4 regions of the Pseudomonas sp. M30-35 genome follow, and region 3 is predicted to be linked to each of the others. Evidence: predicted binding sites of a transcription regulator. Region 3 holds the regulator's gene; each other region holds the start of a gene.
What was found. Region 3 encodes sigma-54, which starts transcription at its own class of promoters, with help from an activator protein. Its sites were predicted from a motif close to ANTGGCATNNANNTTGCTNT; they were not measured.
Positions count from the first base shown of each region.

Region 1: the regulator sigma-54 is predicted to act here: its motif matches at 5,422-5,441, upstream of B9K09_RS10450 (CmpA/NrtA family ABC transporter substrate-binding protein).
Region 2: the regulator sigma-54 is predicted to act here: its motif matches at 5,366-5,385, upstream of flgB (flagellar basal body rod protein FlgB).
Region 4: the regulator sigma-54 is predicted to act here: its motif matches at 3,998-4,017, upstream of B9K09_RS14885 (flagellar hook-length control protein FliK).

Region 1 is NZ_CP020892.1:2,245,851-2,253,672, reverse strand. Features, by position in the region: gene B9K09_RS10485 (CmpA/NrtA family ABC transporter substrate-binding protein) at 1-666, shown strand, start outside; gene B9K09_RS10480 (ANTAR domain-containing response regulator) at 685-1,263, shown strand; gene B9K09_RS10475 (pyridoxal-dependent decarboxylase) at 1,453-2,817, shown strand; gene alaC (alanine transaminase) at 2,940-4,172, shown strand; gene B9K09_RS10465 (hypothetical protein) at 4,246-4,638, opposite strand; gene B9K09_RS10460 (transcriptional regulator) at 4,837-5,151, shown strand; gene B9K09_RS10450 (CmpA/NrtA family ABC transporter substrate-binding protein) at 5,577-6,965, shown strand; gene B9K09_RS10445 (ABC transporter permease) at 7,065-7,822, shown strand, end outside.
Region 2 is NZ_CP020892.1:3,254,118-3,261,939, reverse strand. Features, by position in the region: gene B9K09_RS15055 (flagellar brake protein) at 1-471, opposite strand, end outside; gene B9K09_RS15050 (flagella synthesis protein FlgN) at 559-1,026, opposite strand; gene flgM (flagellar biosynthesis anti-sigma factor FlgM) at 1,099-1,440, opposite strand; gene flgA (flagellar basal body P-ring formation chaperone FlgA) at 1,723-2,481, opposite strand; gene B9K09_RS15035 (chemotaxis protein CheV) at 2,554-3,489, shown strand; gene cheR (protein-glutamate O-methyltransferase CheR) at 3,638-4,465, shown strand; gene B9K09_RS15025 (bacteriohemerythrin) at 4,662-5,126, shown strand; gene flgB (flagellar basal body rod protein FlgB) at 5,433-5,840, shown strand; gene flgC (flagellar basal body rod protein FlgC) at 5,855-6,298, shown strand; gene flgD (flagellar hook assembly protein FlgD) at 6,320-6,997, shown strand; gene flgE (flagellar hook protein FlgE) at 7,042-7,822, shown strand, end outside.
Region 3 is NZ_CP020892.1:3,875,025-3,882,846, reverse strand. Features, by position in the region: gene rapZ (RNase adapter RapZ) at 1-613, opposite strand, end outside; gene ptsN (PTS IIA-like nitrogen regulatory protein PtsN) at 630-1,094, opposite strand; gene hpf (ribosome hibernation-promoting factor, HPF/YfiA family) at 1,110-1,418, opposite strand; gene B9K09_RS17955 (RNA polymerase factor sigma-54) at 1,607-3,121, opposite strand; gene lptB (LPS export ABC transporter ATP-binding protein) at 3,256-3,981, opposite strand; gene lptA (lipopolysaccharide transport periplasmic protein LptA) at 3,985-4,521, opposite strand; gene lptC (LPS export ABC transporter periplasmic protein LptC) at 4,508-5,074, opposite strand; gene B9K09_RS17935 (HAD family hydrolase) at 5,086-5,610, opposite strand; gene B9K09_RS17930 (KpsF/GutQ family sugar-phosphate isomerase) at 5,610-6,584, opposite strand; gene B9K09_RS17925 (ATP-binding cassette domain-containing protein) at 6,833-7,642, shown strand; gene mlaE (lipid asymmetry maintenance ABC transporter permease subunit MlaE) at 7,642-7,822, shown strand, end outside.
Region 4 is NZ_CP020892.1:3,225,154-3,232,975, forward strand. Features, by position in the region: gene fliO (flagellar biosynthetic protein FliO) at 1-363, opposite strand, end outside; gene fliN (flagellar motor switch protein FliN) at 365-844, opposite strand; gene fliM (flagellar motor switch protein FliM) at 962-1,933, opposite strand; gene fliL (flagellar basal body-associated protein FliL) at 1,947-2,465, opposite strand; gene B9K09_RS14885 (flagellar hook-length control protein FliK) at 2,682-3,962, opposite strand; gene B9K09_RS14890 (Hpt domain-containing protein) at 4,127-4,477, opposite strand; gene fliJ (flagellar export protein FliJ) at 4,584-5,033, opposite strand; gene fliI (flagellar protein export ATPase FliI) at 5,030-6,397, opposite strand; gene fliH (flagellar assembly protein FliH) at 6,387-7,193, opposite strand; gene fliG (flagellar motor switch protein FliG) at 7,200-7,822, opposite strand, start outside.

The sequences.
Region 1 (7,822 bases), 1.6 Mb from region 3:
GCGCACCTTAACGCAGAGCGGATCGATGGTTTCTGTGCCGGCGGCCCTTGGGGAGCGATGGCGGTTGAACAAGGTCAAGGCTTTACCGTAGCAACAAGCCAGATGATTTGGCCAGATCACCCAGAAAAGGTACTGGGTGTAACCCGCGAGTTCGTCGAGCTTTACCCTAATACAGCACGCGCCTTAACCATGGCAGTGTTGGAAGCCAGTCGCTTTATCGATGAAAATCCGGAAAACAAGCGCAGCACCGCCAAGCTGATTTGCAGTGCTGATTATGTTGACGCCCCCTTATCCGCCATAGAGCCGCGATTCCTTGGCCACTACCAAGACGGCCTTGGTAATGCCTGGGCCGATCCGCATCCACTGCGCTTCCATGCTGATGGCGCAGTCAACATGCCGTACTTGTCTGACGGTATGTGGTTTATGACCCAATTCCGCCGCTGGGGCTTGCTTCGTGATGACCCGGATTATCTGAGGGTCGCGCAAGATATCCAGCAACTCGACATTTATAGCCAAGCTGCAAACGCGCTGGATATCCCCGTCCCAGCAGCCATGCGCAGCAGCACCCTGCTTGACGGCAAATGCTGGGACGGGAGCAACCCGGCAAGCTATGCACGAAGTTTTGCACTTCACGCATTGAGCGACAGCTCTGTGATCGCCCAATAACAGGCAGGAGGCCAAAACATGTTGCGCATACTGCTAATAAACGACACCGCGAAAAAAGTCGGTCGACTCAAAGCCGCGCTGAGTGAGGCCGGATTTGAGGTTATCGATGAATCCGGCTTAACCATTGATCTACCCGCCCGTGTTGAAGCGGTACGCCCCGACGTGATTCTCATCGACAGTGAGTCGCCCAGCCGTGACGTTATGGAGCAAGTGGTGCTGGTTAGCCGTGACCAACCACGGCCTATTGTCATGTTCACCGACGAGCACAACCCGAGCGTCATGCGCCAGGCCATTCAATCGGGCGTCAGTGCTTACATCGTGGAAGGCATCCACGCCCAGCGCCTACAACCGATTTTAGATGTAGCGATGGCCCGCTTTGAGAGTGATCAAGCAATGCGCGCGCAATTGCATGCACGCGACGCACAGTTGGCTGAACGAAAGCGGATAGAACTGGCTAAAGGCTTGTTAATGAAAATGAAAAGCTGCGATGAAGAAGCCGCCTACACCCTCATGCGGCGCCAAGCCATGAGCCGTCAACAAAAGTTGGCGCAAGTTGCCGAGCAAATCATTGCTATGCACGACCTGCTGGGTAACTAAGTAACCGTCGCAACGATGATATCTACACTCAAAGCCGCCAACTGTACGGCTTGAAACCTCACTGTTCTGCTCGCAACCTTGGCTGGCAGCCAACTGTACAGCTGCCTCAACCACCGGTTGTATCTGCGTTAGCCAAACCTGGCCGGCTAAGATAAAGCCCTGTACACAGTCGCCGTCAGCGAGCCCAATATGTCTACCCGCTTTGTAGAACGTCAACTGCTTGCCGAAGCCGACCAGCGCGCACTGAGCTATTTCGATAGCCTGGCCGCTCGCCCAGTGTTCCCGACTCGCGAAGCCATCGCTGCGTTAAGCATCCTTGATCAACCATTTGCCGAGCATGGCGAACCCGCCAGCACCGTCCTGCGCCGCCTGGATGAGATAGCCTCACCCGCTACCGTCAGCTCCAACGGCGCGCGCTATTTCGGTTTTGTTATCGGCGCCACCCTCCCCGCCGCCGCAGCTGCCGAACGCATGGTGCTGGCCTGGGATCAATGCGCCTCATCATTCGACAATTCTCCGGCCGCTGATGCAATCGAGCGTATCGCCGGACGCTGGGTGCTCGAAGCGCTGGGTCTGCCAACAAGTAGCGCGGTTGGCTTTGGCACCAGTGCCACTGCGTGCACGCTGGCATGCCTATCCGCTGCACGCCGCTCACTGTTGGAACGCAAGGGCTGGGACTTTGACGGTGATGGCTTGATCGGCTCCCCAGAGATACGCGTCGTGGTATCCGCCAGCGTACACATCACGGTGAAGAAGGCCTTGCGTGTGCTTGGTTTCGGCATGAACCGACTGATCATCGCGCCTGTCGACGAACATGGCCGAATTGACCCGCTACAGCTGCCGCCACTCGATGACATGTGCATCCTGTGCCTTCAAGCGGGCGAAGTTAATACCGGTGAGTTCGACCCCTTCTGCGCGCTTATCCCTAAAGCCAAAGCAGCAGGCGCATGGGTTCACGTAGACGGTGCATTTGGTCTTTGGGCACGAGCCTCCTCCTCGGCCCAGCTTGCTGAAGGCGCCGAGCTTGCGGACAGCTGGACCACCGACGGACATAAATGGCTGAACACGCCCTACGACGGCGCCATGGCTATCTGCCGCGATGCGAATGCGCTTGCAGCCGCCATGAACAGTGATGCGGCTTATGCTCAGGCATCAAAAGACGCGCAAAAGAACCTGACGCTAGAGTTCTCGCGTCGTGCCCGGGGCCTCCCTATCTGGGCGGCCCTCGCATCACTGGGGCGCGCAGGCTTATGTCAGATGATTGACCAGCACATTCGTCAAGCCAGTGATGTGGCGGAGCGGCTACGCGCAGCCGGGTATCAGGTGCTCAACCGTGTGGTGCTCAATCAGGTACTAGTGCGGGCAGACAACGACCAACAAACCCTAGCCATACGCCTTGCTGCCCAAGCATCGGGGCAAGTCTGGTTTGGACCGACAATCTGGCAAGGCCGCCCTGCCTTTCGCCTAAGCATCTCATCCTGGCGCACCACTGATGCGGATATCGAACTGCTCGCTGATCTGCTGATTGCACTCAAACAGGAAATCACCGGCTGAGCCTGTAATTGCAGCGCAGCCACTCGACAACCCAGGCTTGCTCGGTTTATCTTCGCAACAGGCCACCGCAGTGGCCAGCGTCGCTCGGACGGTTCCGGGCGCTTACGTACTCCGAGGTTTACATGGCTGAACAAGCTAAGCGCCGCTTTGCGCGCATCGATCGTCTCCCGCCTTATGTTTTCAACATTACAGCTGAACTGAAAATGGCTGCTCGCCGCCGCGGCGAAGACATCATTGACTTCAGCATGGGCAATCCAGACGGTCCTACCCCGCCGCATATCGTTGAAAAACTGTGTACCGTTGCTCAACGCGAAGACACTCACGGTTATTCGACCTCACGCGGAATCCCACGCCTGCGACGAGCGATTTCACGTTGGTATGCCGACCGCTACCAAGTGGATATCGATCCTGAAGATGAGGCCATCGTCACCATTGGCTCCAAAGAAGGTTTGGCCCACCTGATGCTGGCGACGCTGGATCACGGCGATACGGTATTGGTGCCAAACCCCAGCTATCCGATCCATATTTATGGCGCCGTACTGGCCGGTGCACAGGTGCGTTCGGTACCGTTGGTGCCTGGTGTCGACTTTTTTGCAGAGTTGGAGCGCGCTATACGCGAGTCCATCCCCAAGCCAAAGATGATGATTTTGGGCTTTCCATCCAACCCAACGGCGCAGTGTGTTGAGTTGGACTTCTTCGAGCGCGTGGTAGCGCTGGCCAAACAATACGATGTGCTGGTGGTGCATGACCTTGCCTACGCCGATATCGTCTATGACGGCTGGAAGGCGCCATCTATCATGCAGGTTCCCGGCGCCAAAGATGTCGCCGTGGAGTTTTTCACCCTGTCCAAGAGCTACAACATGGCAGGCTGGCGGATAGGCTTCATGGTTGGCAATAAAGAGCTGGTAAACGCTCTGGCGCGGATCAAGAGCTATCACGATTACGGCACCTTCACTCCACTACAGGTGGCTGCCATCGCGGCACTTGAGGGGGATCAACAATGTGTTCGTGATATTGCAGAGCAGTACCGTCAACGTCGCAACTTAATGGTTAAAGGCCTGCACGAACTAGGCTGGATGGTTGAGAACCCTAAAGCGTCAATGTACGTCTGGGCCAAGATTCCAGAGCCTTACGCCAAGTTAGGCTCTTTGGAGTTCGCCAAAAAACTGCTGGCGGAAGCTAAAGTCTGCGTATCGCCCGGCATCGGTTTTGGCGATTACGGTGATGACCACGTACGCTTTGCCCTGATTGAGAACCAAGACCGTATTCGTCAGGCCTTACGTGGCATCAAGCATATGTTCAGAAGCGACGGTCTGCTGCCTGCCACTGCAGCTATTACTAGACCCGTTAAATAGAGCCCCACCAGCTGATAACTGCTCGGCAACTTATGTTGCTGCGCAGTTACAGCGGGCCTCGAATCAATGTTGATCAGCTCGAATAGTCGAGAACGGTCCAGACACTGCTCAAGCCCTCGCCAATCACGCAGCCCGACTGCGTCAGTTGTTTGTTGTAACTGAGCGCCATCAGGCTGGTTGCACCATCGGCAACATCATCATGTTGCGCCATCCACTGCACACGTCCGCAATTGGGTGTGTCGATCACGTAGCTATTGGCGACGGCAACGCCCTGCTTTGGCATGCCGATCACATCAACAACCAAGCCGTGCTCCGCAACCCGCTTGCCGTCTGAAATAACCACAGCCCATGCATCGTTATTGTCGATAACCAAATAGGTGCCATTAGCTTTTGGTTGCTCAAGGGAGGGTTGCGCACACCCGCTGAGCATGACCAATACCAAAACTGTCATCATCATCTGTTGCATTGTTAGATGCCCCTTTGCGTATCCAATGGACTGGGGCGTGGTTACCGTCAGGCCATCGCGGATGAATGAAATTTGCAGTGCGATGGAAAGACTATCGCCGAATACTGTTTATTTGTACAGTGCTTTTATATTAACCTTACTCACGCAACCTGACGAAGTTGCGTCAGATACCGCACAGGCTTGATTAGGAGCGCAACGATGCTGGACGTAATGCAATTAAAACAAACAGTTAACCGAATGCCTCTGGAAAAGGTGCGCACCACGGTTGATGAACTCCACCTCGAGGGGATCGTCACCGAAGGTAAAACACCTTTCAATAGAATCCACTTCAACACCTGCTTCGCAGAAATCGAAGCGCTATTCCAACGCGCGGGCTATCACCGCCCGCTCGATGTTGTCGGGTATCAGGGCTTGGTCTATGCGATGTTCGACCCCACTCGCTGGGAGGCTGTTGAGGTCCTGCGCTGGCTTAAGGACTTTGTCGAAGAACCGCGCAAACGTCCCGCCAGCTAAAGCGCTTAGTAGCAACTGATCAGCGCTGCTTGCAGCCGGGTAAAGCCCCCAGTGAGCACCTGAGAAATACCTGAGCGCCTGCGCTGTTATTGAGCACGCTGGATGTCCTGCCAGATAACCGCGCACCAGTGTGGCCCAACGCCGGGCTGCATTGGCCTGTATTACACTCAGCCCCTTTACCTATATTCGACATTAAATATACGTAATAACTAATTGTTTTTTATCTATTTAATTTAACAAAACAAAATGAGTTAGCGGTCTAAACCACAGTCTGGCAAGCGCCTTGCAATAACCTCATCACATCCGTCTTCGGGTCGCCAACGGCGGTGATCGAGACGAAATAGACAAAGACGTCAAAGCTGCACGCATTCTCATTGCGGGTAGGTAAGACGTCTTTTTTCGTTTCTGATAGCTGAGGAATCCCAATGCGCCATTTCACACCACCGCGCTCATTACTCAACAAGGCCCTTGCCAGTAGCTGCTGCGCAGCATTATTGCTGTTCGGAACAATGACCAGCCCTTTAGCAAGTGCTGCCGAACCAGAGAAAGCGGAACTCAAACTGGGTTTTATCAAGCTCACCGATATGGCGCCGCTGGCAATCGCTTATGAGAAAGGCTACTTCGAGGACGAAGGCTTGTACGTCACTCTTGAAGCGCAAGCCAACTGGAAGGTATTGCTCGACCGGGTAATCACTGGCGAGCTAGACGGTGCACACATGCTCGCCGGTCAGCCGCTTGGCGCGACAATCGGCTTTGGCACCAAGGCGCAGATTGTCACCGCGTTTTCCATGGACCTCAACGGCAACGGCATTACCGTTTCAAATGCGGTATGGGCCGAGATGAAGAAAAACATACCCATGGAAGATGGCAAACCGGTTCATCCCATCAGCGCCGCTGCGCTCAAGCCGGTGATTGAGCAATATAAGGCTGAAGGCAAACCCTTCAACATGGGCATGGTCTTTCCTGTGTCGACTCACAATTACGAACTGCGTTATTGGCTCGCTGCTGGCGGGATCAACCCGGGTTACTACGCACCAGCCAAAGGCGATATCTCAGGCACATTGAGTGCCGATGCCCTGCTCTCGGTAACCCCGCCGCCGCAGATGCCTTCAACCATGGAGGCTGGCACCATCAGCGGCTACAGCGTGGGAGAACCCTGGAATCAGCAGGCAGTGTTCAAAGGTATCGGTGTGCCGGTAATCACCGACTATGAAATCTGGAAAAACAACCCGGAGAAAGTGCTCGGGGTATCTAAAGAATGGGCCGATGCCAACCCAGAAACCCACAAGCGCATGGTCAAAGCACTAATCCGTGCAGCCATGTGGCTGGATGAAAACAATAATGCCAACCGCCAAGAAGCCGTGGAAATTCTGTCGCGCCCAGAATATGTCGGGGCTGATGCCAAAGTAATCGCCAATTCGATGACAGGAACCTTTGAGTACGAAAAAGGCGACAAGCGCAGCGTGCCAGATTTCAATGTGTTCTTTCGCTACCACGCCACATACCCGTTCTATTCCGATGCCATCTGGTACCTCACGCAAATGCGGCGCTGGGGCCAAATCGCCAACGTCAAACCCGACAGCTGGTATTTCGACATCGCCAAGCAAGTCTATCAACCCGCTGTATATCGCCAGGCTGCAAACGAGTTGATCACCGAGGGCAAAGCTAAAGCCAGCGACTTTCCAACTCCGGATGAAAGCGGCTTTCGCGCCCCAACGAACGAGTTCATTGATGGTTTGACCTATGACGGGCGCAAGCCAAACGCCTATATCGAACAGATGAAAATTGGCTTGAAGCATGACTCTGTGCTCTAGAGAGCTGCGCTGTGCATATGACAACTCTTGCGCCACAACCAAGCGCAATGTGCTTTAGCCATCAGTTACGGCTGATGCATATCCACCGAGGATTAGTTGATGAGTAACCCCGCCATCTCCGAGCAAATTACCCAGACCATGAAGAGCGCACGAAGCGCGGCTTTTAAACGCTGGTTGCCCAATCTGCTCATGCCAATTATTGGCCTGGCTGCTTTTCTACTGTTCTGGCAGATGGTTGCCGGCAGTATCAATACCAGCCTGGGAACCTTTCCGGGCCCCGCTCAAGTTGCCAGCCAGTTCAGCAATCTGATCGACGAGCACCAGCGCGAAGCCACACGTGAGGCTGCGTTCTATCAACGCCAAGAAGTGCGTAATGAAGCCCTGCTCAGCAAAAACCCAAGCGCCGAGGTCAAGATCCGCCCTTACACCGGCAAACCAACCTTCTTCAAACAAATCATCACCAGCCTCTATACGGTCATGACCGGCTTTATCATCGCGTCGCTGATTGCCATTCCACTGGGAATTGTCTGCGGCCTCAGCAAACAGTTGTACAACGCAATCAATCCATTGATCCAGATATTCAAACCCATATCACCGCTGGCGTGGTTGCCGCTGGTAACCATGGTTGTCAGCGCGGTTTACACCAGCGCAGACCCGTTGTTTGCCAAGTCATTTGTGACTTCAGCAGTGACGGTTGCCTTGTGCTGTTTGTGGCCAACGGTGATCAACACCATTGTCGGCGTGGCGAATCTGGATAAAGACCTGCAAAACGTCAGCCGCGTGCTCAGCTTGTCGCCACTGAGCCACATACGACGAATTGTTCTACCGGCCGCCATTCCGATGATTTTCACAGGCCT
Region 2 (7,822 bases), 620 kb from region 3:
CAGCATGTGGCCGTTTAACGGCTTCACTAACTTCTCACCTGTGAGGGTGATTGCTACCAACTCACTGCGCTTCAACTCCGCACGGAAGGCGCTGCGACGTTGGTGATATATAACCTCTGAAGGTGTTGCACAGAAATAGCAGCGCAAGCCGTTGTGTTCGCTAATTTGTGCAGAGTCTTCACACTTCCAGGCAACGCGTACGCCGTCACGGGATGACTCAACGCTGAATGGCTCAGCATTTTTCAGGAAGCGCTCACCATCATTTGGCACTAATTCGTCAAAAATCAGCCGGCCTTTATCTGGATCAACCTCAATCAAGAAGCTTTGAAAGCGTTGGCTTCTTTCATGAAAACTAATTACCAACGGATCATGGTTCTGTTCGAGTTGACGCAGTGTGGCTGCGATTTCCATTGGCGCTTTTAGCACTTTTGGGGGTTGAGGGCCGTCTTCTTCGGCAAATGGGTTGGACACGGTACTGTCTACTCCAAATCCAAACTAATTATTATGGCGCTAGCATACTGTCAAAATGACATTATGGGTACGCAAAGTGCAGAGATATTAAGCTTGGCTCAGAGGTCGCTGGTTAACACCGCGTGAGGCGCTGCCGCTGCTGTCATAGAGGCTTGGTGTTTCATTGCCGCTGAGAATGCTGAGCATGCTGCGGGTAGACGTCTGGCTCGAACGGATCAAGCGGCCATTACGCAGATTGCCGGTTTGGCAGCGTTCTAGTAATTGGGTCAGCGTATCGCTTTGTACGAGCAATTCGCTGCCCAGTGGGCTGCGCGCGGCAAGTGCTTGCAAGCCTTCAAGGTCGGCGCTTAGCTGCAAGCTCTGCAGGAGCTGCGCGCGGCTCTGCGCGTGCTGTGCGAGCTGGCTGAGGAGAGGCTGCTTGGCATTGAGAATGTGCTGCAGGCTGTCGAGGTCACGCTCGCCCAACGCCTGATGCTCGCTGTCGATCAGTTCAAGCAATTGCTCGCTGATGCCGATATCGTCTTTGAACAGCTGAAGCATTGTTGAGTCGTACATCGTAGGCTCTTGGAAGTTAGGCGTCCAACATTCCAGTGCAGCAGCTAAAGCCTGATGAAACAGGCTTTAGGTTCAGCGCTGGGACTCGAAATTGAGCAGTTTGCTGGCTGTACGCTGGGCATCTACTTTATAGGTGCCGTCAGCAATGGCCTGCTTGATCTGGGCAACGCGTTCTTTATCCACGGTTGGCAGCTCATTAAGTTTATCGCCAATGCTCTGCAGTTGCTGAGCTTCTTGGCTGAGGTGCACAGACTCACCGCTCTTGCTCGACTCGGCAGGGGTATTGGTTACGCTTGCCGGGTTGGATGCTTTTTCATCCGCTCCTGTGCTGCGAACTCCTGACTGGGCGCCGCTGGTCCGCCCGGAGTTAGCCGGGGTAGGTGCGTTGCTTGGTCGGTTGAAGTCGATGACCATGATCGTAAACCTCTGATTTGTTTGGACGCTTACCTGTCTGTCGGCCGTGCGCGATAAAACTTTAGCGACTTTCTGAAAAATATTACATTGCTGAGTCAGTACTGAAAATGCTCAGTTAAATCGTCGCTGGCGATAAATTTCAGAGCATTTCTTTGAGCCATAAACGCTGCAATAAGTTCTGAATCTATAGACCTGTATGCCGCCGTCCAAGAAAACGTCTTGGCTAACACAATCAAGGCCGCTATCAAGACCACTATACAAGAGCCTAATCAAGATTCATGCCTACATTGCCACTTCGACTTGTCCTGGACCGGTTACCCGCGCCTTGATAATACGCTGTGAGCGCTGGTTGCGAACATTAATTTGTCTGCCTAAAGCCCCGTCGGACAGCGCTTCGCCCGGCATCCTCACGTTAATCGTGCCGGTTTTTGCGCTGATTACGACCTGGTCGCCACGTCGAATAACTTCAGCTAGCTCGACATAGACCGGGGTTAACTCCTGGTCCGGGCGGACAGGGCGCGTCAGCTTTTTGCCGATTGCCTGCTGAACTGAGGTCAGATATCCATGATTAAGCTGCCCGACATCGCGCTCCGCCAATGTTACGTCGAATTCGCTAATTACGCTGGAACGCTTGAGCGGGCGTGTTGCCGTCACCACTTCACGATAAAGGCGAACCTGCGCCGGGACAAAAATAGTCCAGGGGGCAGAGCCGTCGCAGCGAACCTTCAATGTGACGCGGCCAATGGGTTCTGCTGGGCTTTCCAGCGTGGTCGTCAAATCTCTGTCGCACAGCGGCAGTCGTAACCGAGGGTCAAGGCGGTTGATTTCAATCTCATGCCGGCCGCTGATATCGCTTCGTTGTAAATAGTCGGCCACAGTAACCTCAAGAAAAGTGTGGGCGGCGCCGATAAGCTGGTCAGGCAGGGTTGAAGTTGCCACAGCAGTTGAGCTGAAGCAGGCGGCTGCAGGTATTAATAAAGCCAGAATCAGTTGGTGGCTTTTTGCCCACATATGTCGATAAAACGTCGTTTCTACGGTCATATATATTAGCGTGCAAGGCCCGTGCCGCCTGCTAACTTCAGTTTTACGGGCGCTTAAATAAGGAGTATGGGCATGGTTAGTGTCATGGACTCGGTGAATCAACGCACTCAGTTGGTCGGCCAAAACCGTTTAGAGCTGCTGTTGTTTCGCCTTGATGGCAAACAGTTGTATGGGATTAACGTATTCAAGGTCAAAGAGGTGCTGCAGTGCCCGCGCCTGACCGTAATGCCCAAGTCCAGTTCTGTGGTGCGTGGAGTCGCCAATATCCGCGGCGGAACCATTCCGATTATTGATCTGTCCCTGGCGACGGGCTGCAAGCCACTGGCTGATTTGCAAAATAGCTTTGTGATCATCACTGAGTACAACACCAAGACTCAGGGTTTTTTGGTGAGCGCAGTTGAGCGCATTGTTAACATGAACTGGGAAGAGATCCTGCCGCCGCCAAAGGGTACGGGGCGTGATCATTACCTGACGGCGGTGACCTATCTTGATCAGCAAATGGTTGAGATCATCGATGTAGAAAAGGTTCTGGCTGAAGTTTCACCCACCTCTGAAGCGATATCTGAGGGTGTGGTGGATGCGGCTACTCATGGTAAAGCGGTTAAACAGCATGTGTTGATTGTTGATGACTCATCAGTGGCGCGTAAGCAGGTGTTACGTTGCTTGCAAGCCGTTGGTGTGGAAGTGACGACGCTGAATGATGGGCGTGAAGCGCTGGATTATTTGCGCAAGATGGCTGATGAAGGGCGTCGCCCGGCCGATGAGTTGCTGATGATTATTTCTGACATTGAAATGCCAGAAATGGATGGCTATACATTGACCACTGCTATTCGCAGTGATGCGCGGATGCAGGGATTGCACCTGTTGCTACACACTTCATTGTCGGGTGTATTCAACCAAGCGATGGTCAAAAAGGTCGGTGCGGATGATTTTCTCGCCAAATTCCGGCCCGATGATTTAGCCTCAAGAGTGGTTGAGCGAATCAACGCGGTTGATCGTGGCGAGTAAGCTGCGCCAACCCATGCGACAAATGGCTGGATAACCAAAGGGTTTAGCTGTGTCTTTAAGCTGTGATGGTGCATCAGATGCTGCCTAGAATGTTTATATTCGGTGGGTGTCTCATAGACCAACACTATTATTTTGCGGGGCAGTGCGAGTGACGTCAGGAAATTTGGATTTTGAACAGTTCCGGAGCTTCCTCGAAAAAGCCTGCGGGATTTTGCTAGGCACCAATAAACAGTATCTGGTTTCCAGTCGGCTTAATAAGTTGATGGAACAGAACAGTATCAAGACGCTCGGTGAGTTGGTGCAGCGTATGCAGGCCATGCCGCGCAGCGGCTTGCGTGAGCAAGTGGTCGATGCCATGACCACCAACGAAACCCTGTGGTTTCGTGATACCTATCCCTTTGAAGTGATGAAAAAGCGTGTGTTGCCTGAATTACTCAAGGCTAACGCGGGGCAGCGTTTGCGTATCTGGTCGGCAGCTTGTTCGTCAGGGCAAGAGCCTTATTCGCTGTCGATGACAATTGATGAGTTCGAGAAGAGCAATATCGGGCAGTTGCGCGGTGGTGCGCAAATCGTCGCCACAGACCTGTCACCGACGATGCTGGCCAACTGTAAATCAGGTGAGTACGACAGTCTGGCAATTGGTCGTGGCCTCTCACAAGAACGTTTGCAGCGCTACTTTGAGCCGAAGGCGCCGGGACGCTGGGTGGTCAAGGCACCGATCAAAAGCCGTGTCGAATTTCGTCCGCTAAATCTGCTGGAAAGCTACGCCGGCTTGGGAAAGTTTGATGTGGTGTTCTGTCGTAACGTGCTGATCTACTTTTCAGCTGAAGTGAAGAAAGACATTCTCACGCGTATCCATGCGACCTTGAAGCCGGGCGGATATTTGTTCCTGGGCGCTTCCGAGGCGCTCAATGCACTGCCGGACCTGTATCAGATGGTGCAATGCAGTCCGGGCATCATTTATAAAGTCAAATAAGCCTTGTGTGGATCACTGCAAGCAGCAGGCCCAGAGCCTGCTGTTTACATAGGATTGTGCAAGCGTCTGCCTGCCTGCTCCTTAGTGCCCGGATAATGGTAACTGGCTTGATTCAAGTCAGTCCCTGGCGCACGTACTGTCGATAAAGTTGCCCAGCGCTCGAACCTACTCGAGTGAACGCTTAAGGACTGGGTTAATGGAATTACTTGTTTGGCAAAGTGACCTCAACACCGGAATCGAGGTCATCGACAATCAGCATCGACGGATTGTCGATATGATCAACTTGCTGATCTTGGCGCAAAAGCAGGGGCATAGCCGCAGCGAAGTCGGTGGCGTGCTTAATGATCTGGTTGATTACACGCTCTCGCACTTTGCCTTTGAAGAGTCGCTGCTGGAAGAGTCCGGCTACAGTTTTACCCGTCCACACAAGCGTGTGCATGAGGTGTTCATTGGCAAGGTTAATGAGTACAACACTCGCTTCAAGGCAGGCGAGGATATAACCACTGAGTTGATCGGTTTGTTGTCGCGCTGGCTGTTCAACCACATCCGCAATGACGACGCCGCTTATGCCAAGGTGGTTATCGACAACATGAACCGGATTACTCAGGACACGCAACCTGCGGGCTGGTTGTCGCGTTCAATGCGCAAGTTTTTTGGCTAATCTCAGCGGCGCAGCATCTTCTTATGAGCCAATTGCGCTCAACGTCTAACCACAGATAATTGCTTGGCCATTTGGTAATGGCGTGAGGGCGCCAGGCATTTATCTGCCTCCAGTTTGAGCGGCAAGTGCGGGGCGGGTAAATAGGCAGAGGCATTGCCGCAAGCGGAAATCCATTGCCGCTTTAGTCTTTTTACTCAATAGGTTTTATCATAAGTCATTGTATTTAAACGGTTAAATATATTGGCACAGGGTTTGCTTTGTTGCTTGCACGGAAAACTGCTTCGGCAAACGGCAAAGGTACAAACCATGAGTATCAGCTTCGCAAGCGCACTCGGCATTCACCAACAAGCACTGAGCTTTCGCGCTCAGCGTGCAGAAGTGTTGGCCAATAACATGGTGAACGCAGACACGCCTAACTACAAAGCGCGTGATCTGGATTTCGCCTCAGTGCTTGCCGAGCAAAATGCCAAGACTCAGGGCGGCACCTTTAGCCTGAACCGCACCAATGCACATCACATCAGTGCTGAAGGTCTGGCCAGCGCTGAGGCTGAGCTTAAGTATCGAACTCCGATGAGCCCTTCGCTTGATCAGAACACAGTCGATACCCAGCTAGAACAGTCGAATTACGCGCAAAACGCCGTCGACTTTCAGGCCAGCTTCACCTTACTCAATAGCAAATTCAAAGGGCTGGTCAGCGCCCTGCGCGGCGACTAACGGAGACTGATGCCATGTCACTAACCAGTGTATTCAATATTGCCGGGTCCGGTATGAGCGCGCAAAGCACGCGTCTCAACACCATCTCCAGCAACATCGCCAACGCCGAGTCTGTGTCTTCCAACATTGACCAGACTTACCGCGCTCGCCACCCGGTTTTCGCCACTGTGTTTAATCAGGCCCAGGGTTCTGATGGCGGCTCCTTGTTTGCTGAGCAAGATGCAGCTGGCAGCGGTGTTCAGGTGCTCGGCATTGTTGAGGATCAAAGTTCGCTGATGCCACGTTACGAGCCTAACCATCCGGCCGCGGACGAGAGCGGTTATGTGTACTACCCCAACGTCAATGTGGTTGAAGAAATGGCTGACATGATCTCTGCCAGCCGGGCCTTCCAGACCAACGTTGAAATGATGAATACCGCTAAACAAATGTTACAGAAGGTGCTGACCCTGGGTCAGTAAGCCATCAATGAGGAACGCTAAATGAGCGTTGATAGCACCAGTGGCGTTGGCAGTTCGGTCCTTGATCAGCTGCAAATTAACTCGTCCAGTACCGGTACAGATAAAGAGCTTGGTAAAGACGAGTTCTTGAATCTGTTGGTCGCCCAATTGAATAACCAGAACCCACTGGAGCCGCAAGGTAACGGCGAGTTCATCGCGCAATTGGCACAGTTCAGTACGGTAGACGGTATTCAGCAGTTGAACGGTAGCGTCGATACATTGCTGTCGGGTTATCAGTCATCGCAGGCCTTGCAGGCTTCGTCGCTGGTTGGGCGCAAAGTTATTATTCCGACTGACACTGCGGTAGTGGATACCAGTGAGAGCTTCAAGGCCAGCCTGGTTCTGCCGACCAGCAGTAGCAACGTCTACGTCAATGTTAAAGACAGCGCCGGGTCAGTGGTTGGCCGAGTCAACCTGGGTGAGCAGGAAGCAGGCAACATCAGCTTCATCTGGGATGGCAAGGATTCAAGCGGCAATCTTATGCCGCCGGGCACTTACACCTTTGAGGCGGAAGCGACCTACGCGGGTGAAACCAAGGGTCTTTACACCATGCTTCCGGCCAACGTTGACAGTGTCACTTTGGGCGGCAGCGAACTCATGCTGAATTTGGCAGGGCTGGGCAGTGTGCCGCTCTCGCAGGTTCAGGTCATCGGTCAATAATCATCACGATTTAATGGCCGGCTGTTCCGGCAAAGGAGTTTTCCATGGCGTTCAATATCGGGCTTAGCGGTCTGCGCGCAGCGACCAGCGATCTCAACGTTACGGGTAATAACATCGCCAACGCAGGCACGACCGGCTTTAAACAGTCGCGGGCGGAGTTTGCTGACGTGTATGCGGCTTCGGTGCTTGGCTCCGGCAAGAACGCCCAAGGTAGCGGGGTGTTGCTCAGTGACGTTTCGCAACAATTCAATCAGGGCAACGTCAACTACACGCAGAACTCATTGGATTTGGCGATTAACGGTAACGGCTTTTTCCGCACCAGCAACAATGGTGATATCAGCTACACCCGTGCCGGTTATTTCGGTACTGACCGCGCTGGCAATATCGTCAATAACTTCGGCTACAAGCTGCAAGGCTATGCGGTGGATGGCAACGGCAATCTGCAAAACGGCATCATCTCTGATCTTAAAGTTGAGACGGCCAGCCAGGCACCGAAGCCGACGAGTACCATTACTCAGCCTTTCAACCTGAACTCGACCAACGAAGTGCCGACGACAACGCCGTTTGATCCGAATGATCCAACCACATTTAACTCGTCGACCTCGGTCAATATCTTCGACTCGCAGGGCAACTCACACGCATTTACTCAGTATTACATCAAAACCGGTGCTAATACCTGGCAGATGAATGTGTTGGTCGATGGGCGCAACCCGGCGGACCCGACATCGACCGACCCGTACACGGCCAACCTGACCTTTAATGCGGCAGGCCAGTTGGATACCGCAGCGATGACATCGGCAGATTTCACTGTGGCTGCAAATGGTA
Region 3 (7,822 bases):
CAGAAAAGTTGCGCAACTCGGGACGCCAGTATGGGTTGGGCAGGCAACGCACATCAAACACCACGTCCGCATCTACTGGCATGCCGCGTTTGAAGCCAAACGACTCAACCAGAAATGCAGTGCCTGGGTCTGGCTTGTTGAGCAAGCGCAGGGCGAGGGTATCGCGTAGCTGGTAGAGATTGAGGTGAGTGGTGTCGATCTTCAAGTCGGCCAGGTCGATGATAGGCTCCAGTAGTAGAGCTTCATCGGTAATGGCTTCTGCCAACGAGCGGTTGTCGTTGGTCAGCGGATGGCGCCGACGTGTTTCGGAGAAGCGTTTGAGCAGGGTTTCTTCGTTTGCATCCAGATACAGCAGGTCGCATTGAACATTGCGCGCCCGCACTTGCTCAAGCAGCTCTGGAAACATGTTCAAGTCGCTTGGCAAGTTGCGTGCGTCAATGGACACAGCAACATTTGGGCGAACTGAATCTTCCTGCTGAAATGCTCGCTCAGCTAGCTGTGGCAACAAGCTGGCTGGCAAGTTATCGATGCAGTAAAAGCCGTTGTCTTCAAGTACATCAAGCGCCGTACTTTTACCTGATCCAGAACGACCGCTGACAATAATCAAGCGCATGTAGATTCTCTGCCATTTAGCTGTTGTTCTGTATGTCGACAACAACCTGATACAGGGCGTCATTGCTTTGCGCTTGGCGCAGACGTTCGCGGACATCGCTGCGATCAAGCATGCTAGCGATTTGGCGAAGTAGCTCCAAGTGCTCGTCCGTTGCTGCTTCAGGAACCAGCAGTACGAATAGCAAATCTACCGGTGCGCCATCGATCGCGTCGAAATCTACAGGTGATTCTAGTCTGAGCAAGGCACTGATTGGCGCGTTGCAAGCAGGCAGGCGGCAGTGCGGAATGGCAATGCCATTGCCAAAACCGGTGGACCCGAGTTTCTCGCGGGCAATCAGGCTCTCGAAGATGTCTTGTCCATCGAGGTCGGGCAGTTCGCGCGCAACCAAGTTGGCAATCTGTTCGAGAACACGTTTTTTACTGCCACCCGGCACGTTCATCAAGGAACGGCCGGGGGTCAGGATATTTTCAAGTCGGATCATAGGAGTTGGGCGATATCAACGGGCCATTGCGCCCTGTTGACGGTCGAGCTGCTTTTCCTTGTGCTTGATAAGTTGTCTGTCGAGTTTGTCGGTCAGTAAATCGATTGCTGCATACATATCATCATGCTCGGCATTAGCAACTATTTCGCCGCCTGCAATGTGTAAGGTGGCTTCGATTTTCTGCTTGAGCTTCTCGACCTCCATAATGACTTGCACATTAGTAATCTTGTCGAAGTGGCGTTCTAGTCGACTGAGTTTTTCGTCGATGTAGTCACGCAGGGCGTCGGTCACATCTAGCTGGTGTCCACTGATGTTGACTTGCATACCGCATTCTCCTTGTTGCCGTGTGTAAGAGACAGGCTGTTTTGCCTGCCGCCGGAACACTTTGGCGCGGAAAAAACTCAGTCATCGAGTCTGGCATTTCACGCTCTGAATATTTGCAGTATGGCTGCATTTATCCAAGAGGGCGTCAGTTCGATATTGCTTGAGACAATTTTCCTGTTCATCAACTGCTACATCAATCGCTTGCGTTCACTTGAAGGCGCGATACCGAGGGACTCACGGTATTTAGCAACGGTGCGGCGAGCTACTTGAATGCCTTGTGCCTCCAGTAAACCAGCGATCTTGCTGTCACTCAATGGCTTTTTTGCATTTTCCGCTGCAACCAGTTTTTTGATAATCGCGCGGATCGCTGTAGATGAGCATTCTCCGCCTTCGGAGGTGCTTACATGGCTGGAGAAGAAATATTTCAACTCGTAAATGCCACGCGGAGTGTGCATAAATTTTTGCGTGGTAACGCGCGAGATTGTCGACTCGTGCATGCCCACCGCTTCGGCGATGTCGTGCAGCACCAGAGGCTTCATGGCCTCGTCACCATAGTCGAAGAAGCCGCGCTGGTGCTCAACAATCTGGGTCGCGACTTTCATCAGTGTTTCGTTGCGGCTCTGCAGGCTTTTTATAAACCAGCGGGCTTCCTGTAGTTGATTGCGCATAAAGGTGTTGTCAGCGCTGGAGTCGGCGCGGCGTACAAAGCCTGCGTACTGCGCATTCACCCGTAGTCGAGGCATGGCTTCCTGATTGAGCTCTACCAGCCAGCGCTCGTTGTGTTTGCGCACAATGACATCAGGAACCACGTACTCAGGCTCACTCGATTCGATCTGCGAGCCGGGGCGAGGGTTGAGACTCTGGATTAGTTCGATAACTTGACGCAGGTCGTCTTCTTTGAGCTTCATGCGGCGCATGAGCTGGCTGTAGTCACGACTGCCAAGCAGGTCAAGGTAATCATTGGCGAGGCGCTGGGCTTCGGTTAGCCAGGGCGTCTTGGCGGGCAGTTGGCGCAGTTGTAATGTCAGGCACTCGCGTAGATCGCGTGCGGCAATACCTGAAGGCTCGAACTGTTGAATGCGGTGCAGGACGGCTTCAATTTCGTCCAGCTCGATATCCAGTTCAGGGTCAAAGGCTTCAAGAATCTCTTCGAGGGTTTCTTCGAGGTAGCCTTGAACGTTGATACAGTCGATCAGGGTGACCGCGATCAAGCGATCCTTATCCGACATCGGCGACAGGTTGAGCTGCCAGAGCATATGGCTCTGTAGGCTTTCACCGGTGGAGGTGCGTGTGGTGAAGTCCCACTCGTCATCGTCGCTACTGCTCGGCAGGCTGCTGGCGCTGGTCTGGTAGATATCTTCCCAGGCGGTATCAACGGGCAATTCGTTGGGAATGCGTTCATTCCACTCGCCATCTTCCAGGTTGTCCACGGTTTGTGGGGCGTCTTGGAAGCTGGTTTCCTGGTAGGTGTCTTGTTGCGGGGGCTGCTCAACCGTAGCGGTTTCGGCTCCGTCGGCCATAGGGTCCGAGTTATCGAAATCTTCGCCTTCTTCTTGGCGTTCGAGCATTGGGTTCGACTCCAGTGCCTCCTGGATTTCTTGTTGAAGATCCAAGGTCGACAGTTGGAGCAAACGAATGGCTTGTTGCAGCTGAGGAGTCATCGTCAGCTGCTGGCCCATCTTCAGGACTAGCGATGGTTTCATTGCAGACCTTATTTACCTGCGTCTCTGCGCAATCTACTACAGGGCACCTGGGGCGCCTCAAGGAAGCAAATTATATGCCTGAACTGCAGTGCTTTGCCTAGATATTGAGGCTTATCGGTTGATAAAAACCGCAGTTAAAGACGGAATTCATGACCCAAGTAGACTTCTTTAACTGTCTGGTTGGCGAGAATCGCCTCTGCGTCGCCTTCCGCAATGAGCTGGCCATCGCTGACGATATAAGCTGTTTCGCAGATATCAAGCGTTTCGCGCACGTTGTGGTCGGTGATCAGCACGCCGATGCCTTTGGCTTTTAAGTGGTGAATGATTTGCTTGATATCGCCAACAGAAATCGGGTCAACACCGGCAAATGGCTCATCGAGCAAGATGAATTTCGGTGCAGTTGCCAAGGCGCGGGCGATTTCAACGCGGCGCCGCTCGCCGCCGGAAAGACTCATGCCCAAGTTGTCACGAATGTGGTGAATATGGAACTCCTCAAGCAGGTTCTCCAATTCAGCTTCGCGGCCAGCACGGTTGAGCTCTTTGCGCGTCTCAAGGATTGCCATGATGTTGTCGGCAACGCTGAGCTTGCGAAAAATTGATGCCTCTTGCGGCAGGTAACCAATGCCTGCGCGCGCGCGGCCGTGCATTGGCTGGTGGCTGACGTCTAGGTTGTCAATCAGAATGCGTCCCTGGTCAGCCTGGACTAAGCCCACAATCATGTAGAAGCAGGTGGTTTTACCTGCACCGTTAGGGCCAAGCAGGCCGACGATTTGGCCGCTATCAATGCTCAGGCTAACGTCACGGACAACCTGGCGGCTTTTGTAGCTTTTCGCCAGGTGTTGGGCTTTCAATGTAGCCATTAATTACTGCCCTTGGGTGGGTTTGTTCTTCGGTTGAATCACCATGTCGATACGCGGGCGCGGCGTGGTCACTTTGCTACCATTGGCGCGGCCAGCATTAACGATTTGGCGCTGAGTATCATAGACAATCTTCTCGCCCTCGAAGGTATTACCCTCTTGGATGACCTTGGCTTGGTCAATCAACACGATGCGCTCGTTAGCGGCAAAGTATTGGATGGTCAGGCCGTAGGCTTTGACGATCTCTTTGTCGGCAGCAGGTTTCTGCTCATAGTATGCAGGGCGGCCGACGGAGGTAAATACGTCGATTTCGCCTTTGGCATTTTGCGTAATAGTGACGGTGTCGCCGGTGATTATCATGGTGCCTTGAGTGATAACGACATCGCCGCGATAAACTGCAACACCTTGCTTGTCGTCGAGCTCTGCACTGTCTGCTTGTACGCGGATCGGCTGATCGCGGTCAGTGGGCAAAGCCCAAGTGTGAGCGCTTCCTAGCGCTGCACCCAAGCAGAGCAGAAGGGGGAGGGTTTTAACGAACCTCATGCTGGCCTCTTACGTTGGACAGCAAGAGCATCCTGCCGTCATTTAAATACGCTTTCATTCCTTGCGCCGTGGTCACCCCATTGGCTGCGTCGATTCTAACGGCTTGCTGGGTCTGCGCATATTCCTTATCGGGAATTACGGTCAAGCGACTGGTTGTAAGCAGGGTTGGGCGACCTTTTGCATCGGTGCGCTTTACGCGGACCTTATCAATCAGTTCGACCTCTTTACCGCCAGGCGAAACTTCACCTTTTTCACTTTGCACATGCCACGGCAGCTCTGTTCCGCGGTATAGCAGCAGATCAGGTTGCGTCAGATAGGAGATATCTGATGTTTTGGCATGCTCAACTTTGTCGGCAGTCAGCTCGTAATGCAATGCGCCGTCTGGTTGATATTGTACGGTTTTAGAATTAACCACATAAAAATCAATTGTGTTTTGTGCCGTGCTCTTGGCCGGTTTGTCCGCAAAGCTGTCTGGGTTGATATTCCAATAGCCCGCGGCGGCGACTAGCAGCACGCCGAGCAAGAGGAGAAAGATGTTCAGTGGTTTACGCATAGTATGCAGTTCTACAGGTAGGCTGCTTGAGCCGCTTCAAGGGTGCCTTGGGCAAGCATGATTAGTTCGCAGAACTCACGAGCTGCGCCTTCGCCGCCTTTGGCTTGGGTTACTGCGAACGCGTGTTGACGCACAAAAGGGTCGGCGCTGGAGACGGCCATGCCCAAGCCTACTCGACGAATAACCGGCAGGTCTGGCAGGTCGTCACCTAGGTAGGCGACCTGCTCATAGTTTAGGCCGAGTTCGCCAAGGAGTTCGTCAAGTACAACAAGTTTGTCTTCGCGGCCTTGGTAAAGGTGTTGGATGCCAAGGTTTTGCGCGCGACGTTCAACCACCGGGCTATTGCGTCCGGTGATAATCGCGGTGCGCACGCCTGAGTTAATCAGCATTTTGATGCCGTGGCCGTCAAGCGTATTAAATGTTTTGAATTCGCCGCCATCGACCAGAAAGTACAGCTTGCCGTCAGTGAGTACACCATCAACGTCAAAAATTGCCAGTTTGATCGCGCCAGCGCGTTCCTTGAATTCTGGGGTCATTACATTACTCCGGCGCGCAAAAGGTCATGCATGTTTAGCGCGCCAATAGGGCGATCGCTGTCATCGACTACAACCAGTGCGCTGATTTTATGGTCTTCCATGATTTTTAATGCCTCGGCCGCCAGCATTTCAGCGCGGGCGGTTTTTCCATGAGCGGTCATGACTTGATCGATGGTTGCTACACGTAGATCAATTTCTCGGTCTAGAGTTCTGCGCAAGTCACCATCAGTAAAAACTCCGGCCAGTAAGCCTTGTTTATCAATTACAACCGTCATGCCCAGGCCTTTTTGGGTCATTACCAGTAATGCTTCGCGAAGCGAGGCGCCAGAGTTTACCGTAGGTAGGCCATCTCCGGTGTGCATGACGTTCTCTACTTTCAAGAGTAGCCGCCTGCCGAGTGCGCCGCCTGGATGTGAAAAGGCGAAATCTTCAGCAGTAAAACCGCGTGCTTCAAGTAGTGCAATAGCCAATGCATCGCCCAGGACCAACGATGCGGTGGTCGATGAGGTTGGTGCCAGGTTAAGCGGGCAGGCCTCTTTTGACACGCTGGCATCGAGATTAACTTCGGCCGCTTTTGCCAGCATCGAGTCAGGATTGCCGGTCATGCTGATCAGCTTGATGCCCAGGCGCTTGATCAGTGGCAGCAAGGTCACGATCTCTGCGGTCGAACCTGAATTGGACAGCGCAAGCACTACGTCATCGCGGGTGATCATGCCCATGTCGCCGTGGCTGGCTTCGGCTGGATGTACAAAAAAAGCTGTGGTGCCGGTACTGGCCAGGGTCGCCGCGATTTTATTGCCGACGTGACCGGACTTGCCCATGCCAACTACAACCACTCGACCTTTGCACGCAAGTATCAGATCGCAAGCGCGGATAAAATTGCTATCCAGTCGTGGCAGCAGCTCTGCAACGGCTTCCAGTTCAAGGCGAATGGTGCGCTCTGCTGATTTGATAAGATCGTTTGACTGGTTCATGTCGGTTGGCTAGGCCATGCTCTGTAAAAGCCAGCGATTATAGCTCGAATGCGCTGTCAGCTCATCTTAGAATTGCTTACGCTTTATGTGGTCGTTTAAGTAGGAGTGGTTTGCCTCCTTTGCTAATATTGGGTGCGTTTCTGGGGCAGTGGTATGCTACGCCGCTAATTCGGCTCTTAATGGTTGGCGCGGTGTCTTGGGTTAAAGACCCGGCGTCTATCAAGGGAGGCTGTTCGTAAGGAGTTTAGATGGGCGCCGAAAGTCATTACGCGGTTGAGCTTAAAAACGTCAGTTTTAAGCGCGGTGACCGAGATATTTTCAAGAATATCGATGTATGTATTCCGCGCGGCAAGGTGATTGGCATTATGGGGCCTTCCGGAAGCGGAAAAACCACCCTGTTAAGGCTGATCGCCGCTGAATTGAAGCCTTCTGCTGGCGAAGTGTGGGTTAACGGGGTTGACCTACCGACACTGTCGCGCAGCGAATTGTTCGACATGCGTAAACAGATGGGCGTGCTGTTTCAAAGCGGCGCCTTGTTTACCGATCTCGATGTATTCGAGAACGTGGCATTTCCGTTGCGCGTCCATACCCAGCTTCCAGAAGAAATGATTCGCGATATTGTGCTTATGAAGCTGCAAGCTGTGGGGCTGCGCGGGGCATTTGAACTGATGCCGGACGAGTTGTCGGGTGGCATGAAGCGCCGCGTGGCATTGGCGCGGGCAATTGCCCTGGATCCACAGATTTTGATTTACGACGAGCCTTTTGTGGGGCAGGATCCGATTGCGATGGGGGTTCTGGTTCGTTTGATTCGCCTGCTAAATGATGCGCTGGGGATTACCAGTATCGTGGTTTCCCATGATTTGGCCGAAACAGCGACTATTGCAGACTACATCTATGTGGTGGGTGATACTCAGGTCTTGGGGCAAGGTACGCCAAGTGAATTGATGAAGTCGGAGAGTCCGCGCATTCAGCAGTTTATGCAGGGTGCAGCCGATGGTCCTGTCCCGTTTCACTTTCCGGCGGCTAGTTACCGCGACGATTTACTGGGGGCGCGCTAATGCGCAAGAGAACACCGATTGAGCGAGTCGCCCTGATGGGACGCGCCGGTATTGATGTGATCGCAACGCTGGGGCGCTCATCAATTTTTTTGTTGCGTGCTCTCCTCGGTCGCGGCACATCTGGCAATTCTTTCCATTTGCTGGTCAAGCAGCTGCATTCTGTCGGGGTGATGTCCCTGG
Region 4 (7,822 bases), 650 kb from region 3:
AGGCTTGCTCTCGCTACTGTCCACCGGATCTTTAAGCACATGCAAAGGGGTAATCCGCCCCGGTGTCAGGCCCAACAGCACCTGCTCATTACCGACTTGCACCAACAGCAGACGGTCACGCGTGCTCAGCGCCTGACTGGAGATAATCTTGATTGCCTGTCCACCGCGCGGGGTAATCTGCTGCACTCGGCGCATCAGCCAAGCCAGCAAAAAGATCAACCCGATAACCAGTAGCAAACCCAACAGCAGCTGGGTCAATTGCCCGGCGATGTCGCTGCCGGCCATCGGCGTGACCGCCTTGGCAGCAGGTTCAGCGGCCAGCGCAGTTAACGGCAAAGCGAGCAGCAGACCGAGGCTTTTCATGTCAGCGCAGCTTCTTGATTCGTTCGCTCGGGCTGATCACGTCAGTGAGACGGATACCGAACTTCTCGTTAACCACGACCACTTCACCGTGGGCGATAAGTGTGCCATTAACCAGCACATCCAACGGCTCTCCAGCCAGACGATCAAGCTCAATAACTGACCCCTGATTGAGCTGCAACAGATTGCGGATAGTAATGTCGGTATTACCCACTTCCATCGAAATCGACACCGGGATATCCAGAATTACATCGAGATTCGGCCCCTCAAGACTGACCGGCAAGTTGTTTTTCGGCACCCCACCAAACTCTTCCATCTCGGCAAGTGAGGCTGCTGGCGTTGAACTGCCGCCCGCATCACCCACGCCCGCGAGCATCGCATCGATGTCATCCTGATCAGCATCGCCCGACTCGGACAGCGCTGCGGCCCACTCGTCGGCTAATGCCTGCTCTTCGGGTGAAGTCGCTTCATTTTCATCTGCCATGATCTTTCCTCGGATGGCGTAAATAGCTGGAGATTTCCTGCAAGGCTTTGCGCTGGCGCTTATGGCGCTCGGCTGCCCTGCGGAGAATCACCTGATTACTCAGTGTTGCAGCCGACGCTAGCGGCCACGGTTAATCGGGTCGAGCACTTGCAGCGCTAAATTACCTTTATGCGCCCCCAGCTTGACCTTGAATGAAGGCACACCGCTTGCGCGCATAATCACTTCGTCTGGCAATTCAACCGGAATCACATCACCGGGTTGCATATGCAGAATGTCGCGTAACTTTAGTTGGCGACGGGCAACTGTCGCCGATAACGGCACACGGACATCAAGCACGTCTTCACGCAGCGCATTGATCCAGCGCTCGTCATGATCCCCAACATCGGACTGGAAGCCCGCATCGAGCATTTCACGAATCGGCTCGATCATCGAATAAGGCATGGTCACATGCAGATCACCACCGCCGCCGTCCAACTCGATGTGGAAGGTCGACACCACAACCACTTCACTTGGACTGACGATGTTGGCCAACGCGGGGTTAACCTCGGAATTAACGTAATCGAAGTTAATATCCATCACCGCATGCCAAGCTTCTTTGAGGTCGACAAACGCTTGGTCCAACACCATGCGCACCACGCGCAATTCCGTTGGAGTGAACTCACGGCCTTCGATCTTGGCGTGACGACCATCCCCGCCGAAGAAGTTGTCGACCAGCTTGAACACCAGTTTGGCGTCAAGGATAAACAGGCTGGTGCCACGTAAAGGCTTCATCTTCACCAGGTTGAGGCTGGTCGGCACGTACAACGAGTGCACGTACTCACCAAACTTCATCACCTGGACGCCGCCCACTGAAACATCCGCAGAGCGGCGCAACAGGTTGAACATACTGATGCGGGTATAGCGGGCAAAGCGCTCGTTGATCATTTCCAACGTCGGCATGCGCCCACGGACGATGCGGTCCTGGCTGGTCAGGTCATATTGTTTGACGCTACCTGGAACCCCAGCGTCTTCAGTTTCAACCATTCCGTCATCGACACCATGCAGCAAGGCATCAATTTCGTCCTGGGAAAGCAGGTCTTGCACGGCCATCTATGGCTCCCGACTACTGCAACACGAGGTTAGTAAATAACACTTGTTCGACTACGGTCTTGCCGACTTCCTTTTGCGCCAACTCCTGCACGCTGGCAGTCGCTTGTTGGCGCAGCATTTCTTTGCCGACCGGAGTCACTAAACTAGTGAAGTCTTGGCCAGAGAACAACATAACCAAACGGTTACGCAGCACCGGCATATGTACTTTAAGGGCATCCAACGCGGCTTGATCACGAGTCATCAACGCAACGCTGACCTGCATGTAGCGAGCGCGCCCGCCTTGGGTAAAGTTGACGACAAAAGCTGGCGTCAGCTCTTCGTAAATGGCCGCCTGCTTGACCGGGGCAGCGTCCTCTTGCGTAGTTTCAGCAGCTTGCGGCTTGTCATCTTGCTTACTGAGGAACAACCAAGTTCCTGCAATCGTCAAACTTATCACCAGCAACAGGACGACAATGGCCAGAATAATGACCTTGATCTTACCGCCCGACTTGCCCTCGGCTGCGGGGTCTTCCGGTTTATCTTTCTTCGCCATGCCAATAATCCGTCACAAATTCAGGTTAGCTGCTATTAAAGCCTGTTCGAGCAAGTGTTATGCCAGATTAGCTTTATTGCTTTTGATAACTGCATAAACAGCTTTTGATAACTGCATAAACAAGTTCGCCCGACGCTTTTCAACGTCGGGCGAAGTAATCCCAGTTTAACCGGGTATCCCAGCTTTTAGGGAACGGCTACATGCATTCAGGGCAGCTTATGCGTAGTAGTCGACCATGCTGCGAGGAATGTCATACGTCATTGCCCGCTGCTCGACATTGGCAATCGACAATTCCTCGTCATGGCCGCCACCAAGTGATGATCCGGAAGCGTCACGATTGCTGTCACTGCCCGCCTGCTGTTGATTCTGTCCCTGACCTTGCCAACCTCGCCCCTGGTTTGGGTCTGACACGGTAACGTCCTGCAGGTTGATGCCTTGCTGAGTAAACATCTCACGCAAACGATGCATCTGGCCTTCAAGGCTGTCACGTACTGCCGCGTTGGCACTGGCAAAGGAAACCTGAGTTTGATCATTGTTCATGTGTATACGCACTTCCAAACGCCCCAACTCCACAGGATCAAGCTGAATCTCCGCAGACTTGAGGTTTTGGCTCGACAGATACATGACCCGATCCACTACTGCTTCGGTCCAGCCACCTTGCTGCATGGCGATAGGCGTACCCACAACAGGGGTTTTCGGCGTCAGTGCCGTTTGCTGGGTAATCGCCTGACTCAGCGCATTGAGCTTACTGACAAAGTTCTCCGGCGGGGTATCAGCGGAGCTTTCCTTGAGGCTGTCGAGCGCCTCGGCGGTTAGATCAGTCAGGTTGAATTCGCCAGCTAAGGTTTTCTCTGTTGATTGCAGCTTGGAGCCCATTGCACTAGCAAACGTCTGGCCGGGGTTAAGCGCTGCTTGTGCTGCAACTGCACCCGGCGATTTCTGCTCGGCATTTGCCGCCGCCTGCGCTTTGCCGATATCAAGCGCCATCTTCACCGCTGGCAGCTGGTTCATGGCATCCAGATCCGCATCAAAACTGGCATCGGTCATGCTCGCCGGCCCCGAACTCTTGAAGTTCGCCGTGACTGCAGTCATCCCTTCAAGCTGATCGGCATTCAACTGCAAAGCAAACAGCTCGTCACCCTCTTCAGTTGATGGCTGCGTGTCGGTCTGTGCGTCCAGCCCCTCACCTTCGCCCTGCGTCATCGCCGGATCAGTCGGCAAGGAATTGCCGCTATCGGCAACCGCTGGCGTTTGAGTGTCGCCATTGGCCTGTGGCTCAGCATCGTCCGCCGCCTTGGCTTTTTGCTCATTAGCCGCTTTTGCCGAGCTGTGCGCACGCTCAGCAGACTTGGCCTGGCGCTCATTGGCGTAGACCTCAGCAAAGCTCGAAGCCTCGCGTCCACGGGGCTCAGCCGGTTTTGCTTGAGGCTTGGCCGCCGCAACCCTGGGCTTTAAATCAACTGCTGGTTTGAGCAGTAAGTCAGCTGCACCGGACATCGGCACTCTCCATACGGATTGGTTCGTACTGGGAGATAGCAAGAGCCAGGCCAAGTTGACCCGCGACGTTTGAAAAGAGCTTTTAATTACGCGAAGCAGACAAGGAAACAGCCGCTAGCAGGGCTATCCAGCGTATCCGCTGCAACAAAAACGCAGGGTTTGGCTCAGGTGGAAGACGCTTGAATTTCGAGTAGAAAAATGGATTTGACTGCGGCCAGCTCAGTTTTAATCTGGGTAAAAACCGCATCAATCATTGGCTGACTTTGCTGATCAACTGCGAGTTCAAGCTCAAGGCACAAGCGCGCAAGTTCAAGCGCGCCAATGTTGCCACAGCTGCCTTTGAAACTATGAATAGCCAGACTCAAAGCGGCCATATCATGTTCTGCAATAGCCTGCTCAGCCAGTGCTATGCGCTGATCAGAGTCGACCAGATAGGCATCAAGCAAAACCGGGTACTGGTCACCCATGAAGTCCTTTAATCCAGCAATCACTGCCTTATCTACATGCGCATCCACGCGTGACACTCCCTGACCCGCCAACAACAGAAAAAACCTGCGCACACACTAACGTCGCCCATGCAGAAGACCAAATGCTTTTAATCGATTTCATCCAGACGGTCGCTTAAAACCGCTCGCGCCCCGCCAACCGTTGCGACAACTCATCGAGCATTTTTTGCTCACGCTTATCCTCAAGTTGACGCGCTTCATCCTGGTAGCGCTGGATCAACTTACGCAGACCTTCGAGGCGGGCATAACGTTGCTGCCAGGCTTGACGAAATTTATCGACGTTGCTGCGATGCCAATCAAGGCTTTGCTGCTGCTGAGCAATGGCGGTTTCCAGCTGTGATAGAAAACGCTGGTAGTTAAGCAACCATTGCCCGGAAACACCTCGCTGCCCCTCTGTCATCCATTGCTGCTGATAATCGGCGCGATAGCGTTCAAGCTCACCCAGTTTGACCTCTGCCTGCCCCTGTTGTGCTTGCGCACGCCCCAGTTGCACGGCAGCTTCGCGCTCAGCGCGCTCAGCCATATCGACCACTGGCGCCAACTGCTGTGAACGGCGCTTACTCATGCCTGAGCATTGTTAACGGTTGGGTTGAACGTAGTTGCCAGCTGCGAGGTGCTGGTTTGCAAGCTCACACTCTCGTCGAGCGCCTGGCGCAAGAAAGCCACCATTTGTGGACGCTTGGCAATGGCCAAGTCAGTGTCTGCATCGCCACCTGGCACATAAGCGCCAACACTGATCAAGTCACGGCTTTGCTGATAGCGTGACCACAGCTGTTTAAACCGCTGTGCTTGCTGCTGGTGTTCACGGGTCACCACTTGCGGCATTACCCGGCTGACTGAGGCTTCAATATCAATCGCTGGATAGTGACCCTCTTCCGCCAGGCGCCGACTCAATACAATGTGCCCGTCGAGCACACCGCGTGCGGCATCGGCAATCGGATCCTGTTGATCATCACCTTCGCTCAGCACGGTATAAAAAGCGGTTATGGAGCCACCGCCCTCTTCGGCGTTGCCCGCGCGTTCGACCAACTTTGGCAGCTTGGCGAATACTGACGGCGGATAACCTTTGGTGGCTGGCGGCTCACCGATGGCTAAAGCAATTTCACGCTGAGCCTGGGCAAACCGGGTCAGGGAATCCATGAGCAGCAGGACATTCTTACCCTTGTCGCGAAAGTATTCGGCGATTCGTGTGCAATAGGTGGCCGCGCGTAAGCGCATCAGCGGCGCATCGTCAGCGGGCGAAGCCACCACCACTGAGCGTTTAATGCCCTCTTCACCGAGAATCTCCTCGATGAACTCCTTTACCTCACGGCCCCGCTCACCGATCAGGCCGACCACAATAATCTCTGCCTCGGTAAAGCGCGTCATCATGCCCAGCAGCACACTTTTACCCACGCCCGTACCGGCAAACAGCCCCAAGCGCTGGCCACGCCCCACTGTCAGCAGCCCGTTGATTGAGCGAATGCCCACATCCAGCGGTTGATCAATCGGATGGCGTTTCATCGGGTTGATTTGCGGGCCATCCATCGGCACCCAATCTTCGGCTTTCATCCGACCCTTGCCATCCAGAGCCGCACCGGTGCCGTCAAGTACGCGGCCAAGCATCGACATCCCCATCGGCAGACGCCCGGTATCCGGTAACGGCACAACCCGCGCCCCCGGAGCAATTCCAGCCAAACTGCCGACCGGCATCAGAAAGATTTTGCCATTAGCGAAGCCCATCACCTCGGCTTCGACTTGCAGCGGGTGATAACTGCCTTCGTTGATCACCATGCAACGGCTGCCCAACGAGGCGCGCAGACCTTCAGCTTCAAGGGTCAAGCCAACCACGCGAAGCAAGCGGCCCTCGACTACCGGCACAGCAGGTAACTGGATCGCCTCACTGTAGCCACTGAGACGCTTACCAAAGCTTACGCGCTCAAGTCTCACTGGCAGGTGTTTCCGGCGTTACCAGCGGGATATTCATATCGGCCTCAAGCGGATGTACTGCCTGCTCGCGCTGCTGCTCAAATAGTTGCTTGAACGCTTGGGAAATGCGTGTTTCAACAGTCGCATCAATCCGGCAGTTGGCACACTCAACCCGACAGCCGCCGGGCAGCAGTGCCTCATCCTCAAGAATCCGCCAGCTTTCTTCGTGGCGGTCACGCAGGGCTTTGATGATGTCGTAATCTTGCGGGTTAAGATGAATCCGCACGTTGTCATCACCAATCGGCAGCAGCTTTAACGCCTCGCGCAGCACCTGGCGAATCTGGCTGGAGTCACGATCGAGCTCACGCTGAATCACCTCACGGGTGATACGACTGACCAAGTCAATCATGGCCGCTTCAATCTGCTGATCCTGCTCGGCAATGGGTTCAAACAGCTGGCTCATTACCCGTTCAAGCCCTTCCAGCTTGCTGGCCAACGCGGCGTCGGCCTCATGCTTGGCCTTGAGTTGACCGGCGTGGTAACCGTCGCGCTCGCCGGTCAATAAGCCTTCGTTGTAGGCTTCCTGACGAATCGCTTCCAATTCATCCAGCGTCAGCGGTTTGACTTCGTCCAGAGCAACATCTTCGCTGTCGGCGGGTACGCTTGCCGATGCTGCATGCGCATCAGCCTGCTGTTCAGATTCAGTAGAGTTGTGCTCAGCGGTTTCGACGTGCTGATCGAAACTCGGCAACGACCAAACATCGAGCGCATTGATATCGCCGGCGCGAATAAGCTCGCTCTGTACTTCTTTAGCCATGTTGGCTTAAACCATTTCTTCGCCGCCCTTGCCACCAAGGACGATTTCCCCGGCTTCGGCCATGCGGCGGGCGATGGTGAGAATTTCTTTCTGCGCAGTCTCAACATCACTGACGCGCACAGGCCCTTTGGCTTCAAGATCGTCACGCAGCAGTTCAGCCGCTCGCTTGGACATGTTCTTGAAGACTTTCTCCTTGATCGCCTCGTCAGCACCTTTCAGCGCCAGCACCAGCACATCAGAAGACACCTCACGCAGCAACGCTTGAATGCCGCGATCATCTACATCTGCGAGGTTATCAAAGACGAACATCAGGTCTTCGATCTGCGTCGACAAGTCTTCATCGACCTCACGAATCGAATCCATCAACTGCCCTTCAACCGAGCTGTCGAGGTAGTTCATGATATCCGCAGCACGCTTGATCCCGCCAAGGCTGGCGCGACTGGTGTTGGAGTTACCCGAGAACTGTTTCTCCAGAATCAGGTTCAATTCTTTAAGTGCCGCTGGCTGCACGGTGTTCAGCGAAGACACGCGCAGCACGATATCCAGACGCACTTTGTGGTCGAAGTGGCTAAGCACCTCACCGGCTTGGTCCGGGTCGAGATACGCCACGACAATTGCCTGGATTTGCG